DNA from 3 places in the Fictibacillus arsenicus genome. Region 3 is predicted to be linked to each of the others. Evidence: a T-box and tRNA genes for the amino acid it is inferred to sense, from the RefSeq annotation. Region 3 holds a T-box; the other regions hold tRNA genes.
The links. The T-box of region 3 lies ahead of leuS (leucine--tRNA ligase). A T-box ahead of a tRNA ligase gene usually reads a tRNA of that ligase, here a tRNA-Leu.
Positions count from the first base shown of each region.

Region 1: it encodes a tRNA-Leu, which carries the amino acid that the T-box ahead of leuS (leucine--tRNA ligase) is inferred to sense. The anticodon was not compared.
Region 2: it encodes a tRNA-Leu, which carries the amino acid that the T-box ahead of leuS (leucine--tRNA ligase) is inferred to sense. The anticodon was not compared.

Region 1 covers NZ_CP016761.1:536,443-542,137, reverse strand. Annotated here, with positions in the region: gene ABE41_RS03050 (B3/B4 domain-containing protein) at 1-283, shown strand, start outside; gene ABE41_RS03045 (coiled-coil domain-containing protein) at 586-1,272, opposite strand; gene ABE41_RS03040 (hypothetical protein) at 1,388-1,597, opposite strand; tRNA gene ABE41_RS03035 (tRNA-Leu) at 1,726-1,810, opposite strand; tRNA gene ABE41_RS03030 (tRNA-Cys) at 1,835-1,909, opposite strand; tRNA gene ABE41_RS03025 (tRNA-Gly) at 1,924-1,998, opposite strand; tRNA gene ABE41_RS03020 (tRNA-Gln) at 2,028-2,102, opposite strand; tRNA gene ABE41_RS03015 (tRNA-His) at 2,112-2,187, opposite strand; tRNA gene ABE41_RS03010 (tRNA-Trp) at 2,204-2,277, opposite strand; tRNA gene ABE41_RS03005 (tRNA-Tyr) at 2,305-2,389, opposite strand; tRNA gene ABE41_RS03000 (tRNA-Thr) at 2,472-2,547, opposite strand; tRNA gene ABE41_RS02995 (tRNA-Phe) at 2,556-2,631, opposite strand; tRNA gene ABE41_RS02990 (tRNA-Asp) at 2,676-2,751, opposite strand; tRNA gene ABE41_RS02985 (tRNA-Met) at 2,841-2,917, opposite strand; tRNA gene ABE41_RS02980 (tRNA-Val) at 3,079-3,154, opposite strand; tRNA gene ABE41_RS02975 (tRNA-Glu) at 3,185-3,259, opposite strand; tRNA gene ABE41_RS02970 (tRNA-Ser) at 3,288-3,379, opposite strand; tRNA gene ABE41_RS02965 (tRNA-Asn) at 3,384-3,458, opposite strand; rRNA gene rrf (5S ribosomal RNA) at 3,468-3,583, opposite strand; rRNA gene ABE41_RS02955 (23S ribosomal RNA) at 3,651-5,695, opposite strand, start outside.
Region 2 covers NZ_CP016761.1:208,047-213,741, reverse strand. Annotated here, with positions in the region: tRNA gene ABE41_RS01295 (tRNA-Ile) at 1-50, opposite strand, end outside; rRNA gene ABE41_RS01290 (16S ribosomal RNA) at 140-1,689, opposite strand; tRNA gene ABE41_RS01285 (tRNA-Ile) at 1,867-1,943, opposite strand; tRNA gene ABE41_RS01280 (tRNA-Gly) at 1,955-2,028, opposite strand; tRNA gene ABE41_RS01275 (tRNA-Pro) at 2,036-2,112, opposite strand; tRNA gene ABE41_RS01270 (tRNA-Arg) at 2,122-2,198, opposite strand; tRNA gene ABE41_RS01265 (tRNA-Leu) at 2,244-2,329, opposite strand; tRNA gene ABE41_RS01260 (tRNA-Leu) at 2,385-2,468, opposite strand; tRNA gene ABE41_RS01255 (tRNA-Lys) at 2,484-2,559, opposite strand; tRNA gene ABE41_RS01250 (tRNA-Gln) at 2,727-2,801, opposite strand; tRNA gene ABE41_RS01245 (tRNA-Asp) at 2,819-2,894, opposite strand; tRNA gene ABE41_RS01240 (tRNA-Glu) at 2,932-3,006, opposite strand; tRNA gene ABE41_RS01235 (tRNA-Ser) at 3,010-3,100, opposite strand; tRNA gene ABE41_RS01230 (tRNA-Asn) at 3,104-3,178, opposite strand; gene ABE41_RS01225 (SprT family protein) at 3,355-3,813, opposite strand; gene cmpA (cortex morphogenetic protein CmpA) at 3,911-4,033, shown strand; gene ABE41_RS01220 (Tex family protein) at 4,063-5,695, opposite strand, start outside.
Region 3 covers NZ_CP016761.1:2,880,877-2,886,571, forward strand. Annotated here, with positions in the region: gene ABE41_RS14785 (putative bifunctional diguanylate cyclase/phosphodiesterase) at 1-302, opposite strand, end outside; gene ABE41_RS14790 (rhodanese-like domain-containing protein) at 441-743, opposite strand; gene leuS (leucine--tRNA ligase) at 758-3,178, opposite strand; T-box leader at 3,458-3,685, opposite strand; gene ABE41_RS14805 (MDR family MFS transporter) at 3,817-5,016, opposite strand; gene ABE41_RS14810 (tRNA modification radical SAM protein MnmL/YtqA) at 5,180-5,695, shown strand, end outside.

The DNA of each region.
Region 1 (5,695 bases), 1.7 Mb from region 3:
TGTGGAAGTAAGGATCGGCGGTGTTGAAGATACATATGAAGGACTAAACGGCCGAGAGATGAATATGGAGGGGAAACTGCTGTCTGCAGACTCGATCGGAGCGTTTGGCAGCCCTATCGTCGATTCTAAGCGGACGATGGTGGATGAGAGCGTTAGGAATGCGATGCATATCGTTTATTTGCAGCCATCTATGGATGAAAGTGAAGCTCGTGAAATGTTGGAGTCGATGGCTAAAATGTTCACACAGGTGAATGGCGGGACGGCTGAGATTCAGCTGATTTAAACAGGTGTTTAAATTATGAGGCTGGAGTGTCGAATTCTGTAGCTTCATCAATATAATAAGGGTTTATGTCAATATATCAATGGCTTTGGTGAATATAATGAGTGATTTAGTGAATATATCATGTGGAAGTTTCAATAAACCATGTAAAATCCTCAATATTTTATTTAAAGCCCCAATCAAAAAAAATGCAGGGCTTCATTGAGTCAACGAAGCCCTGCATTAAAACCTACAACTAACTTGTTTTATATATAAGCAGCATGTATTGGATTTATGACAAGTTCTTTTAAAAAATTGATTCAATTTTACTCAACAAGTATATACTTTACAGACAAAGTTGCTTCAATTTCATCGCCTTCATCTAATTCAAACACATATTCAGGCAAGTAAAAATCATCACCTTTACCTAAGATGATATTTACTTTTGCTCCGCCGTTCACAAAATAATTTCCTGATCCCCTGTTCGGTTCAACTTTGTATCGGCCCGGTGGTATATCTTTTCCGGCTATAAAAACTCCAGCAACTAACACTCTCGGCTCTTTCTTTTTGATAACAATACCTTTTGTGATTTTGTCGAGTTCTTTTTGTTTATCAGAAATATGCTGGTTAAGAGCTTTTATCTCTTCATCTTTTTCTTCAACTTGTTGTAAAAGTGAATCATAATCCTTCTGAACATCATCTCTTTGATTAATTATACTTGTAACTTCCTCATACTCAGAGTTCATTTGACTCAATTCTGCTTGTTTATTGCTCTGTTCCTCTCCTGCATCAGCTACTTTTTCTTCAATAACAGCCAGATCATTTTTCAAACTCTCTATCTCTTCATTAATCTCATAAGCCGTTATTTTTTTATCATCTAACAAAATAGAAGCTTTATTATAACCCCATGCATGTGCACAATACAAGCTAACCAAAACTAACACAAAGGTGATTGCCCCAAAATAAATCCATTCTTTTTTTAGCTTTTTAAAATCAAAAAATTCTTTAAACAAAACTTATTACCCCCTTCTAAAAAGACATCACTCCTTAAATTTATTTTCTTAGTAAAACTTTATGTCACGATTAAGGAAACAAAAAAAGCATTCCTACGTTTGTAAGAACGCTTGCTCATCTATAATTTCTAAAAAGAAAAAGAACTGAAATAATTAGGATTGTTATAAAAACAATGATAAGCCTCATGGAATAAAATATTTTACCTATCATGATTTCAATCACATTCATATAGCGGGCAATATCAGAAACTAAGAAAATTAAAGAGGTAATACAAACTGTGATTAAAACATAACCTATGATCGTCCCAAGCTGCACTCTATACATATGTTTCCCCCCCCTTATACTTAACTATTCAATGTACAAGAAAGAGGTTCACATCTGGGCATGAACACATTAAAAGGAAGATAAAAAAGCCAATGCCGTTTAGCATTGACTTAAAAGTTAGTATGTAATGGTACCGGTGGTCGGGGTCGAACCGACACTCCAGAAGGAACACGATTTTGAGTCGTGCGCGTCTGCCAATTCCGCCACACCGGCATTGTAAAGCTTTTAAAACTTGTATGGAGGCGGCACCCGGATTCGAACCGGGGGATAAGGGTTTTGCAGACCCGTGCCTTACCACTTGGCTATGCCGCCAGATAAAATTCAAATGGAGCGGAAGACGGGATTCGAACCCGCGACCCCAACCTTGGCAAGGTTGTATTCTACCACTGAACTACTTCCGCAAAAATATCTCATTCATAAATATAAAAAATGGCTGGGCTAGCTGGATTCGAACCAACGCATGACGGAGTCAAAGTCCGTTGCCTTACCGCTTGGCTATAGCCCAACACATAAATGGGGCGGACGAGGGGAATCGAACCCCCGAATGTCGGAACCACAATCCGATGCGTTAACCACTTCGCCACGACCGCCACAATATAATTTAAATGGCAGGGGCAGTAGGAATCGAACCCACACCAAAGGTTTTGGAGACCTTCGTTCTACCGTTAAACTATGCCCCTGTAAGGATAAATATGTTTATAAATAAATGGTGGAGGGGGACGGATTCGAACCGCCGAACCCGGAGGGAGCGGATTTACAGTCCGCCGCGTTTAGCCACTTCGCTACCCCTCCACAAAATGAAGACAGGTTCTATTGTAAGTTATTTACGACCTATTTTCAATACGTTTTTTATTCCAATTAAGGAAGAAAAAACTGGTGCCGGCTAGAGGACTTGAACCCCCAACCTACTGATTACAAGTCAGTTGCTCTACCAATTGAGCTAAACCGGCAAAAAAAATGGTGGCTCGAGACGGAATCGAACCGCCGACACGAGGATTTTCAGTCCTCTGCTCTACCGACTGAGCTATCGAGCCAAGAGTTAAATCTCTTGAATGTAAAAACCACCAGAAAATAAAAATGGCGGACCCGACCGGGGTCGAACCGGCGATCTCCTGCGTGACAGGCAGGCATGTTAACCACTACACCACGAGTCCATGTTCATAAATAAAATTGGTTGCACCCTATGGGCACTCCAGATATTTCATGGTCAAGAAGAATCTCGACGTTTTTCATGAAATAATATTGGTTGCGGGGACAGGATTTGAACCTGCGACCTTCGGGTTATGAGCCCGACGAGCTACCAGACTGCTCCACCCCGCGATGATATAAAAGTTTCGGACGATGTATCCGAGTATGATATTGACTGTCTCTTCCTCTACATGTTTATCTTAGAAGCGTATCCACGAGACATGTCGTCGTGATTTCACAGAAGCTTACGCTCCATGCTCCACCCCGCGATGATATAAAGTATTAAAAGTTAATGGTGGAGGATGACGGGTTCGAACCGCCGACCCCCTGCTTGTAAGGCAGGTGCTCTCCCAGCTGAGCTAATCCTCCATATAATATAAAGTTGGTTATGTATAAAAATGGTGACCCGTACGGGATTCGAACCCGTGTTACCGCCGTGAAAGGGCGGTGTCTTAACCGCTTGACCAACGGGCCAGTGTTTAAAGTTAGAGAGGTATGTATCTGGCGGAGAGCAAGGGATTCGAACCCTTGATACGGGGTTGACCGTATACACGATTTCCAATCGTGCTCCTTCGACCTCTCGGACAGCTCTCCAATATGGCTCCACAGGTAGGACTCGAACCTACGACCGATCGGTTAACAGCCGATAGCTCTACCACTGAGCTACTGTGGAATATGTATGGCTCAGCGACGTCCTACTCTAACAGGGGGAGACCCCCAACTACCATCGGCGCTGAAGAGCTTAACTTCCGTGTTCGGTATGGGAACGGGTGTGACCTCTTCGCCATTATCACTGAACCAATTATATAGAGAGTATGTTCTCTCAAAACTAGATACGACGTTTCCAAACGTTTCGTGCAATTTTAAGGATAAGCCCTCGACCGATTAGTATCTGTCAGCTCCACGTGTCGCCACGCTTCCACACCAGACCTATCAACCTCATCATCTCTAAGGGGTCTTACTCACTTAACGTGATGGGAAATCTCATCTTGAGGGGGGCTTCATGCTTAGATGCTTTCAGCACTTATCCCGTCCACACGTAGCTACCCAGCTATGCCCCTGGCGGAACAACTGGTACACCAGCGGTGTGTCCATCCCGGTCCTCTCGTACTAAGGACAGCTCCTCTCAAATTTCCTGCGCCCGCGACGGATAGGGACCGAACTGTCTCACGACGTTCTGAACCCAGCTCGCGTACCGCTTTAATGGGCGAACAGCCCAACCCTTGGGACCTACTTCAGCCCCAGGATGCGATGAGCCGACATCGAGGTGCCAAACCTCCCCGTCGATGTGGACTCTTGGGGGAGATAAGCCTGTTATCCCCAGGGTAGCTTTTATCCGTTGAGCGATGGCCCTTCCATGCGGAACCACCGGATCACTAAGCCCGACTTTCGTCCCTGCTCGACTTGTAGGTCTCGCAGTCAAGCTCCCTTGTGCCTTTACACTCTGCGAATGATTTCCAACCATTCTGAGGGAACCTTTGGGCGCCTCCGTTACTGTTTAGGAGGCGACCGCCCCAGTCAAACTGCCCGCCTGACACTGTCTCCGAACCGGATCACGGTTCAAGGTTAGAATTTCAATACAGCCAGGGTAGTATCCCACCGACGCCTCCACCGAAGCTGGCGCTCCGGCTTCTCAGGCTCCTACCTATCCTGTACAAGCTGTACCAAAATCCAATATCAAGCTGCAGTAAAGCTCCATGGGGTCTTTCCGTCCTGTCGCGGGTAACCTGCATCTTCACAGGTACTATAATTTCACCGGGTCTCTCGTTGAGACAGTATCCAAGTCGTTACACCTTTCGTGCGGGTCGGAACTTACCCGACAAGGAATTTCGCTACCTTAGGACCGTTATAGTTACGGCCGCCGTTTACTGGGGCTTCAATTCAGAGCTTCTCCCGTAAGGGATAACCCCTCCTCTTAACCTTCCAGCACCGGGCAGGTGTCAGCCCCTATACTTCACCTTGCGGTTTCGCAGAGACCTGTGTTTTTGCTAAACAGTCGCTTGGATCTATTCACTGCGGCTCTCTCGGGCGATAAACCCTATCAGAGCACCCCTTCTCCCGAAGTTACGGGGTCATTTTGCCGAGTTCCTTAACGAGAGTTCTCCCGATCATCTTAGGATTCTCTCCTCGCCTACCTGTGTCGGTTTGCGGTACGGGCACCTCTTTCCTCCCTAGAGGCTTTTCTTGGCAGTGTAGGATCAGGGACTTCGGTACTAAAATTTCCCTCGCCATCACAGCTCAGCCTTCACGTTGGACGGATTTGCCTATCCAACAGCCTAACTGCTTAGACGCACTATTCCATCAGTGCGCTCACCCTACCTTACTGCGTCCCCCCATTGTTCAAACGGAAAGGAGGTGGTACAGGAATATCAACCTGTTATCCATCGCCTACGCTTTTCAGCCTCGGCTTAGGCCCCGACTAACCCTGAGCGGACGAGCCTTCCTCAGGAAACCTTAGGCTTTCGATGGACAAGATTCTCACTTGTCTTTCGCTACTCATACCGGCATTCTCACTTCAAAGCGCTCCACCAGTCCTTCCGGTCTGACTTCACTGCACTTCGAACGCTCCCCTACCCCTGTACCTAAAGGTACAAGCCATAGCTTCGGTGATACGTTTAGCCCCGTTACATTTTCGGCGCAGAGTCACTCGACCAGTGAGCTATTACGCACTCTTTAAATGGTGGCTGCTTCTAAGCCAACATCCTGGTTGTCTGGGCAACTCCACATCCTTTGCCACTTAACGTATACTTTGGGACCTTAGCTGATGGTCTGGGCTGTTTCCCTTTTGACTACGGATCTTATCACTCGCAGTCTGACTCCCGCGGATAATTCTCTGGCATTCGGAGTTTGACTGAATTCGGTAACCCTGTGGGGGCCCCTAGTCCAATCAGTGCTCTACCTCCAGGAATC
Region 2 (5,695 bases), 1.4 Mb from region 3:
CGACCTCACGCTTATCAGGCGTGCGCTCTAACCAGCTGAGCTATAGGCCCCTAAAGGAAGTATAAAGTTCCTTCAAAACTGAACAAAAGGCAAAAGGTGTACTTACGAAACAGTCGAAGCTGTTTCATAATCTCCATAGAAAGGAGGTGATCCAGCCGCACCTTCCGATACGGCTACCTTGTTACGACTTCACCCCAATCATCTGTCCCACCTTCGGCGGCTGGCTCCCAAAAGGGTTACCCCACCGACTTCGGGTGTTACAAACTCTCGTGGTGTGACGGGCGGTGTGTACAAGGCCCGGGAACGTATTCACCGCGGCATGCTGATCCGCGATTACTAGCAATTCCGGCTTCATGTAGGCGAGTTGCAGCCTACAATCCGAACTGAGAATGGCTTTTTGGGATTGGCTTGGCCTCGCGGCTTCGCAACCCTTTGTACCATCCATTGTAGCACGTGTGTAGCCCAGGTCATAAGGGGCATGATGATTTGACGTCATCCCCACCTTCCTCCGGTTTGTCACCGGCAGTCACCTTAGAGTGCCCAACTGAATGCTGGCAACTAAGGTCAAGGGTTGCGCTCGTTGCGGGACTTAACCCAACATCTCACGACACGAGCTGACGACAACCATGCACCACCTGTCACTCTGTCCCCCGAAGGGGAAAGCTCTATCTCTAGAGTGATCAGAGGATGTCAAGACCTGGTAAGGTTCTTCGCGTTGCTTCGAATTAAACCACATGCTCCACTGCTTGTGCGGGCCCCCGTCAATTCCTTTGAGTTTCAACCTTGCGGTCGTACTCCCCAGGCGGAGTGCTTAATGTGTTAACTTCAGCACTGAGGGTGGAACCCCCCAACACCTAGCACTCATCGTTTACGGCGTGGACTACCAGGGTATCTAATCCTGTTTGCTCCCCACGCTTTCGCGCCTCAGCGTCAGTTACAGGCCAAAAAGCCGCCTTCGCCACTGGTGTTCCTCCACATCTCTACGCATTTCACCGCTACACGTGGAATTCCACTTTTCTCTCCTGCACTCAAGTCTCCCAGTTTCCAATGACCCTCCACGGTTGAGCCGTGGGCTTTCACATCAGACTTAAGAGACCGCCTGCGCGCGCTTTACGCCCAATAATTCCGGATAACGCTTGCCACCTACGTATTACCGCGGCTGCTGGCACGTAGTTAGCCGTGGCTTTCTGGTTAGGTACCGTCAAGGTACGAGCAGTTACTCTCGTACTTGTTCTTCTCTAACAACAGAGCTTTACGACCCGAAGGCCTTCATCGCTCACGCGGCGTTGCTCGGTCAGGCTTTCGCCCATTGCCGAAGATTCCCTACTGCTGCCTCCCGTAGGAGTCTGGGCCGTGTCTCAGTCCCAGTGTGGCCGATCACCCTCTCAGGTCGGCTACGCATCGTCGCCTTGGTGAGCCGTTACCTCACCAACTAGCTAATGCGCCGCGGGCTCATCTGTAAGTGTCAGCCGAAACCGACTTTCAAAAAAGAAACATGCGTTTCTTCTTATTATCCGGTATTAGCCCCGGTTTCCCGGAGTTATCCCCGTCTTACAGGCAGATTACCCACGTGTTACTCACCCGTCCGCCGCTAAATCAGAGGAGCAAGCTCCTCTTCATTCGCTCGACTTGCATGTATTAGGCACGCCGCCAGCGTTCATCCTGAGCCAGGATCAAACTCTCCATAAAAGTGTTTGACTTGCTCTAATTTGTTACTGACGGAATTAATTCTTAATTCCTTACCTTTGCTTTTGTTCAGTTTTCAAAGAACTTGTTTTGGCTTGTCTTCTTTCGAGACAGCTTTATTATCTTACCGAATCGAAGTTATAAAGTCAAGCGCTTTTTAAAATCTTTTTTAAGATAATATGGTGGGCCTAAATGGACTCGAACCATCGACCTCACGCTTATCAGGCGTGCGCTCTAACCAGCTGAGCTATAGGCCCGTGAAAATTAATGGAGCGGGTGATGAGAATCGAACTCACGACCAGAGCTTGGAAGGCTCTTGTTTTACCATTAAACTACACCCGCAAAAGAATGGTCGGGAAGACAGGATTTGAACCTGCGACCCCCTGGTCCCAAACCAGGTGCTCTACCAAGCTGAGCCACTTCCCGCAAAAAATATGGCGCGCCCTGAGAGATTCGAACTCCCGACCTTTTGATTCGTAGTCAAACACTCTATCCAGCTGAGCTAAGGGCGCATATCCATTGCATATTCAAATGCATTATATGTTATTGTGAAAAGTTGGTGCGGTCGAGAGGACTCGAACCTCCACGGGGTTGCCCCCACTAGCCCCTCAAGCTAGCGCGTCTGCCATTCCGCCACGACCGCGCGGCAAGATGCCAGCGCATGAACACTGCAACTTATAAGTTCAAAAGAATTAATATGGTGCGGGTGAAGGGACTCGAACCCCCACGTCAAAGACACTAGATCCTAAGTCTAGCGCGTCTGCCAATTCCGCCACACCCGCATATTAATTTGAAAATGGTGAGCCATGAAGGACTCGAACCTTCGACCCTCTGATTAAAAGTCAGATGCTCTACCGACTGAGCTAATGGCTCATGCTTAATGTGTCCGTCAGATCCTGTCTCTTCCTCTAAAAGCGAAGTAACTAAGTTTATCCGTCGAGACAACCGTAGTCAATCACGATGTATCGCTTGTGACTGAGCTAATGGCTCAAGATGTTTTAAGCATTAAATACTTAAACACTTATCTTAAAAACAAAAAATGGCTGGGCTAGCTGGATTCGAACCAGCGCATGACGGAGTCAAAGTCCGTTGCCTTACCGCTTGGCTATAGCCCAACACCTTAGAATAAAAATGGCGGACCCGACCGGGGTCGAACCGGCGATCTCCTGCGTGACAGGCAGGCATGTTAACCACTACACCACGAGTCCATTCATCTAGGTATTTCGTATTTTTTCAGAAAATATATGGTGACCCGTACGGGATTCGAACCCGTGTTACCGCCGTGAAAGGGCGGTGTCTTAACCGCTTGACCAACGGGCCACATGGCAGAGAAGAAGGGATTCGAACCCTCGCACCGCGTTAGCGATCTACTCCCTTAGCAGGGGAGCCCCTTGAGCCACTTGGGTACTTCTCTGTATGGCTCCACAGGTAGGACTCGAACCTACGACCGATCGGTTAACAGCCGATAGCTCTACCACTGAGCTACTGTGGAATGTCTTTTAAGGACAATTAATATCATAATTGTTACAGCTTAAAATGTCAACCCGTTTTAGAAGGTTTTTTCTAAGCTTTCGTTACTGCAGACACCCATTATAAAAGGCTTTGTAAAGGGCTTGTCTAACAGCGACTTAATTAAATTACCACATTCCTATAATCGAAGTCAACACCCTATTTTAAAGAAATCTGTTTTAATTTCCCCCTGCACTTTCCGCACACATATCTCTTCGTATCAATTTTCCTTTTTCTTTTATAAGACTGCATACAGTCTGTGCAAAGATAGTGATATTTATAACTCTCTGTTCTCCTTTTTTCAGGGATAGATTGACAATAACGGGATCCTCCAACTTTATTCAGCCAAAACTTAAAATCGTAATCACCATGTTTATAGCCTTTCCCTTCAATATGCATGTGATAATGCACCAGCTCATGCTTTATAACTCCAATCAGCTCATCCATTCCAAATGCATCATAAAGATGAGGATTCATTTCGATGTCATGGGACCTTAATAAGTACCGTCCGCCGGTTGTCCGTAATCTTTTGTTGAATCTGGCGTTATGACGAAACTTTTTATTGAAAAATTGTATGGAGATTTCTTCTGTTAGTTTTTGCAGTTCTTCATCTGTCATGGTCATGCCCCTTACTATTTCAAGTTCACATTAACAAGCATCTAAACATAGACTAATACACAAACAACGGATTGGGAAGTTCAAGGAGGTTCTCTATATGCCAACATGGTTTAAAAGACAGCTCCGCCGCGCTTACTATCAAAAAGATCGTTACCAAATCCGCTTACTGAATCAATGCTGGTTCTTTTATAACAGAAAGCACTCCTCCAGTGAAGAATGATCCCGCTGGAGAAGCGCTTTTTCTTTTGGCTATCCTTTTTTAGGACCAATCATCGTTAAGGCGATGCGCTGTTTTCCTACATCTATAGAATCGACCCAAACGGTTACAACTTGTCCCACACTTACAACATCCATCGGATTCTTTACGAAACGGTCAGTTAATTTTGAAATATGAACAAGACCGTCTTGTTTTACACCAATGTCTACAAAAGCACCAAAGTCTACTACGTTGCGGACTGTTCCTTGCAGCTCCATACCTTGTGCTAAGTCTTCCATCTTAAGAACATCCGTTTTAAGAACCGGACCTGAAAATTCATCTCGAGGATCACGGCCAGGTTTTGTCAGTCCTTCGATAATATCTTTTAATGTCGGAACACCAATATCCAGTTTACTCGAAGTCTCCTCAAGTGAAAGGGACTTTAATTTTTCAGCCAGAGCTTCTGTACCAATGTCGGCGGGTTTAAATCCTAACTCTTTTAATAAGGCTTTGGTCCCCTGATAACTTTCAGGGTGGATTCCCGTTTGGTCCAGAGGCTGATCGCCATCCATTACACGCAAAAATCCAATACATTGCTCGTACGTTTTCGCGCCTAATCGAGGAATCTTCTTCAACTCTGTTCTATTTTTAAACTTCCCAACATCATTTCTTTTTAAAATAATGTTTTGAGCAACCGTTTTGGACAGGCCTGAAACATACTGAAGCAATGAAGCTGATGCTGTATTTACGTTAACACCTACTTGGTTAACCGCAGTTTCGACCACAAAACCGATCTCCTCACCCAAACGTTTTTGTGATACATCATGCTGGTATTGACCGACGCCTATCGATTTCGGATCTATTTTTACAAGTTCAGCCAACGGATCTTGAAGTCTTCTCGCGATCGAAATGGCACTTCTCTCTTCAACCTGCAGGTCTGGAAACTCTTCACGGGCAACACTAGATGCTGAATAAACACTCGCACCCGCTTCGTTTACAATCACATATGCTACAGATTTATCGAGATCCTTTAATGTCTCTGCAATAAACTGTTCCGTTTCGCGAGACGCCGTACCGTTTCCGATTGCTGCAATTTCAATATCATATTGATCAATCAGTTTTTTTACTACCGCAGCAGATTTTTCAACTTCTGATCTTGGTGGTGTTGGATAAATGGTCTGAATATGAAGAACCTTCCCTGTTTCATCAACAACACCAAGCTTGCATCCGGTACGGTATGCCGGGTCAACTCCTAATACCACTTTCCCTTTTAATGGGGCTAGAAGCAAAAGGCTCCTTACATTTTCAGAAAAAATATGAATGGCACGCTCTTCTGCCTGCTCTGTTAAAGCTGCACGTATTTCCCTGTCGATCGAAGGCGCAATCAGTCTTTTATAAGCATCCTCTATCGCTTCACGCAAAAATGGTGCAGCTGGAGAATCTGATCGCTTAATCGTTTTTCTTTCCATTTTTGAATGGATCAAGTCAGCAGGAGTACTGATGCCAACTTTTAAAATCCCTTCTTTTTCTCCCCGGTTCACCGCGAGCACTCTGTGAGGAACAATCTTACGGATTGGCTCCTGGTATTCGTAATACATCTCGAATACTTTTTTCTCATCAGCTTCTGTATTTTTTCCTTCTGTCTTTATCTCGCCTTTTGAAAAAGTATTTTCCCTTATCCATTTT
Region 3 (5,695 bases):
TGTGACCAAATCGCAACATCAATGCTGTCAAAAACGTTTTGAAGATTGCCCCTGCTTGCTTCTAATTCTGCATGGGTTTCTTTATGTTTTTTTATTTCCTTCTCAAGATCTATGGCGTAGCTGTCTTTTTCCTTCAGCATTTTATAGACAAAAATTCCAAACACAAAAACAACGCCGATTTCTAAAACATACAACCATATATTTTGAGTATAGATCGACCCTATTGAGCCCGCTAAATGAATAGTAAAAAAAGCAGCAATTATGCTTAACCACTTCTTTTTGTTTGAATGAATAAATGCCATGAGAGCCTCCAGGGTACACAGTATACCCTTACTATCGGCTGAAGTTCCTTAATTTTTCACTCTTCGTGATAATTAGATATGTTAAATTTTTTCTTCATGTAAAAAACCCCCTGCTTATTAAAGCAGAGAGTTTCATGGTTATTCTTTATTATATTCAAGCATGCCGCCAGTCATATTTTTTACTTTATAGCCTTGATCTAATAAGAAGTATGCTACATTTTCACTTCTTCTTCCAGAACGGCAAATAATGATATGTTCTTCGTTCTTATCGATCTCAGTTAATCGGTCTGGTATATCACCCATTTTAATATGGGCTGCTTCAGGAATTTTCCCTTCAGCAACTTCCTCGTCTTCTCGAACATCGATCAAGGATACTTTCTTGCCATCTTTTAATAATCGTTTCACTTCGGAAGGTGAAATTTCTTCTAATTCATAGTCCATTGAAAAAGCCTCCTTTAGTTTGCCACGATATTTACGAGTTTGCCAGGTACAGTGATTATTTTGCGAATCGTTTTGCCTTCTATGCTTTGTTGTACAGCTTCTTCTTTTAAAGCAACTTGCTCCATATCTTGTCCGCTGCTGTTTGCCGGAATCGTCATCTTCGCTTTTAATTTACCGTTTACTTGAACGACGATCTCAACTTCATTTTCAACTAGCTGCGCTTCATCCCATACTGGCCAGGCTTCATATGCGATGCTTCCTTTACCACCAAACTTTTCCCAAAGTTCCTCGCAAATATGCGGTGCGATCGGAGAAAGCATTTTTACAAAGCCCTGAACTAATTCCTTAGGAAGTGTCTCCTGCTTATTGGCTTCGTTAACAAATACCATAAGCTGTGAGATAGCCGTATTAAAACGAAGACCTTCATAATCCTCCGTTACTTTTTTAACAGTCAGATGGTAAAGACGGTTAAAAGAATCTGTTCCTTTAGTATCTTGAATCGCCGGATTCAGGCTCACACCATCTTCTGAAACTAACAATCTCCAAACACGGTCAAGGAAACGGCGGGCACCATCAAGACCTGTCGTACTCCATGCGATAGAAGCATCCAGCGGTCCCATAAACATTTCGTATAAGCGAAGTGTATCCGCACCATGACTCACAACAATTTCATCAGGATTAACGACATTGCCTTTTGACTTACTCATCTTTTCGTTGTTTTCACCAAGAATCATACCTTGGTTAAACAAGCGCTGGAACGGTTCCTTCGTTGGAACAACTCCAAGATCGTACAGCACTTTGTGCCAGAAACGTGCATATAGAAGGTGCAATACTGCGTGTTCTGCTCCGCCAATATAAATATCTACCGGCAGCCAATGCTCCACTTTTTCAGGAGATGCCAGCTGCTCTTCATTTTTAGGATCGATGTAGCGAAGGTAATACCAGCAGCTTCCTGCCCACTGCGGCATTGTATTTGTTTCACGGCGGCCCTTCTTGCCTGTTGTTGGATCAACAACATTTACCCATTGTTCCTCATTAGCAAGTGGTGATTCGCCTGTTCCTGAAGGTCTGATTTCTTTCATTACTGGAAGAAGTAATGGAAGTTCTTCTTCAGGGACAGTTGTCATTGTGCCGTCTTCCCAATGAATCACTGGGATAGGCTCTCCCCAATAACGCTGACGGGAGAATAGCCAGTCACGAAGACGATAAGTAATCTTCTTCTCACCTTTTCCGTTCTCAACAAGCCATGCATTCATTTTTTCGATCGCTTCGACTTTTTGCATGCCGTTTAAGAAATCAGAGTTCACATGCTCGCCATCACCTGTATAAGCTGCTTCAGCTACATTTCCTCCAGCAACTACTTCTGCAATCGGAAGCTCAAATTTAACAGCAAACTCGTGATCACGCTCATCATGAGCAGGAACAGCCATAATAGCTCCAGTTCCGTAGCTTGCTAGTACATAGTCGGCTATCCAGATTGGAAGCTTTGCACCTGTTACCGGATGGACCGCATATGCTCCAGTAAACACGCCTGATTTTTCTTTTGCAAGCTCTGTACGCTCAAGGTCAGACTTCGTTTCTACTTGCTTTTGATAAGTTGTTACTGCTTCAAGCTGTTGGTCTGTAACGATCTCTTTTACAAGCTTATTTTCAGGAGCAAGGACAAGATACGTTGCACCAAATAGTGTGTCAGGTCTTGTTGTAAACACTGTAATTTTAGAAGAATGACCGTCTACGTCAAAATGAACTTCTGCACCTTCTGAACGTCCGATCCAGTTACGCTGCATATCTTTCAAGCTCTCAGGCCAATCCAAGTCTTCAAGGTCTTCTAAAAGTCTGTCCGCATAAGCCGTAATCTTAAGCATCCATTGTTTCATTGGTTTACGGACTACAGGGTGACCTCCGCGTTCGCTCTTTCCATCGATAACTTCTTCGTTAGCTAGAACTGTTCCAAGTGCTTCACACCAGTTAACCGGAACTTCATCAACGTACGCCAGACCTTTTTTATAAAGCTGGATAAAAATCCATTGCGTCCACTTGTAATAAGATGGATCTGTTGTATTAACTTCACGGTCCCAATCATAAGAGAAACCTAATTCTTTAATCTGTCTGCGGAATGTATTAATGTTTTGCTCTGTAAACTCTGCAGGGTCATTACCTGTATCAAGTGCATATTGTTCAGCAGGAAGACCGAATGCATCCCAGCCCATTGGGTGAAGTACATTATAGCCTTGCATGCGTTTCATACGGGAAAGAATGTCAGTTGCTGTATATCCTTCCGGGTGTCCTACGTGAAGACCTGCTCCAGATGGATATGGAAACATATCTAATGCGTAGAACTTCTTTTTGTCATATTCTTCTTTCGTTTGGAATGTCTTGTTCTCATCCCAAAAATGCTGCCATTTTTTCTCGATTGTTTTGTGGTTATAATACATAACCGTTCCTCCTTCATTGACCCCTGCTTTTTGTTAAGTATATAAGGCTTTTTAGCAATCTCTCCTGTTGATCTCCGCTCCAGGATGCTCGCTTTCCGGGGGGGCGTGCGGTGAGCCTCCTCTGCGCTTTGCGCCGTAGGAGTCTCACCTGTCCCGCTAATCCCCCAGGAGTCTCGCACCTTGCGCTCCTATCAACTTTCAAGGATGTTTTTAAAAAAACGACCATGACAACTTTCTTTTAAAAAGCCAAATAAAAAAACCTCCCGCCCCTAATAAAACATTAGGGACGAAAGGTTAGATCACAATTTTAAACCTGCCGCGGTACCACCCTGATTAACGCAAAAATCACGTTCACTCAAACTAACCTTAACGCGGCGGGACGGCAAGTATTACTTTATTCACACTTGCAACTAAAGGGTGAGTTCAAAAAAGTCCGGGTTGACTTGCACCAGCCGTCAACTCTCTAAATGCCATTCTTTTTTTACTAGTCCCTCTCATCGTTATTAACGAATAAAAGATGTTAATTTGTATTTTATGAATTCTTTTAAAAAATGTCAAGGTTGTTTGAACTAATATAACCTAATTTTTCCTTTTTTAAACTAATATCCTACTAGGCAAAATGATCTGCCCATACTTTTTTAAACAGCTGCGGATTGAGATGGGTTAGTTTTTCTAATAGACTGCCTGTTTCGAATGTAAACAATGGTCAGCATAAATGCGAGGACCATTAACCCAATAATCGTTTGAAATAATATACTTATATTAAAGAGGTCTGCGATCATTCCCCCAAATAAAGGACCCAGCATCCTGCCGCCTGTCGCTGTGCTATTAACAATTCCCTGGTAGAACCCTGCACGGCCCTGAGGAGCAAGTTCTGCCGCAATACTCGGTACGCCTGGCCAAACTAGCATTTCACCTATTGTCAGTACAATCATAGCAATCATAAATCCGCTAAAGTCCTTCGCGTTTCCTACAATCACAAACGAGATGATAAATATGACATATCCGACAAGTATTTGGCTTGTTGTTGAGTGCAGCCATTTCTTTAGAAAAACATTTATTAAAGGCTGTCCGAGAACGATAAACAATCCATTCACGGTCCACAAAAGACTGTACATCTTTAATGTCACACCTAAATCCTGCGTGTATGAGGCAATGGTCGATTGCCATTGAACATAACCAATCCAGGCTAACAAGTATCCCCCGCAAAGAATTAGTAAGGCGAAGAAAGCTTGTTTATTATGAATACGCTTTTTTTGTGAGAAAACAGTTTGAACGCTGCCGCTTTCATTTTCCTCTATCCCTTTAAAACCAAATAATACGATCATAAAGAAAAGTAATGAAAGAGCAGAACAGCTGATAAATGATAATGTGAAAGAATAAGAGGCAGCTAATCCGCCAAGCGCAGCACCTAGAGCGACACCTACATTTTGCGCGATATAGATGCGATTAAAAGCTTTTCTTCCGCCTTCTTTCCACATCGTACCGGCAAGTGCGTACATGGAAGGAAAAACGATTCCCATTCCAAATCCCATAAAGACCAGCAAGATGCTGTAGGACCAGAAATCATGAAACCAAATCAATAAAAATGAAGTGGTAAATGAAATAGAAACCCCAAGCATGATCGTGCGATATCCGCCTAGTTTGTCAAAGAGCAAACCGCCTGTTAAATTCCCTATGATGCCTGCACCAGAATTCAGTAATAATACGATTCCGGCTATGGTTAAAGATTTACCTAAATGCTCATGCATGAAGATGGTATTGATCGGCCAAAGAAAACTTGAACCTGTAACATTCAGTGCCATACCTATAATGAGCAGCCACACTTTCGCTGGCATGAAGATCCCCCGCTTACCATGATGTCATAAAAACCCTTCTGTATTTTAGTCCTTTTTCCTGAACTTTACAACGAAAATAAATTACAGCTATTTTGCCGCTCATCCCTTGTACATGCTACAATTGTCTTGGTGCTCTTCACCGGGGAAAAAAGGAGTGAACAGGTTGATACACCTAATAGAAAAACCCGCTTATTTTGGCGATAAAAGATATTACACGTGGAACCACCATTTAAAATCTCACTTCGGAGAAAAAATTATCAAAATCCCTTTAGACGGAGGATTTGATTGTCCAAACCGAGATGGAAATGCGGCTTTCGGCGGCTGTACATTTTGTTCGCAAAGCGGTTCAGGAGATTTTGCGGGGAATCGCCGTGATGATATTATTACACAGTTTCATACAGTAAAAGAACGCATGCAATCTAAGTGGAAAAAAGGAAAGTATCTAGGCTATTTCCAGGCTTTTACGAACACATACGCTCCTGTTGAAAAGTTAAAAGAAATGTACGAGACGGTTCTTGAGCAAGAAGATGTTGTTGGTCTAGCTATCGCTACTCGTCCTGACTGTCTTCCTGATGATGTCGTGGAATATCTGGCTGATTTAAATAAACGTACGTATTTGTGGGTTGAACTGGGGCTTCAAACCGTACATGAAAGAACTGCTATGCTTATTAATCGTGCA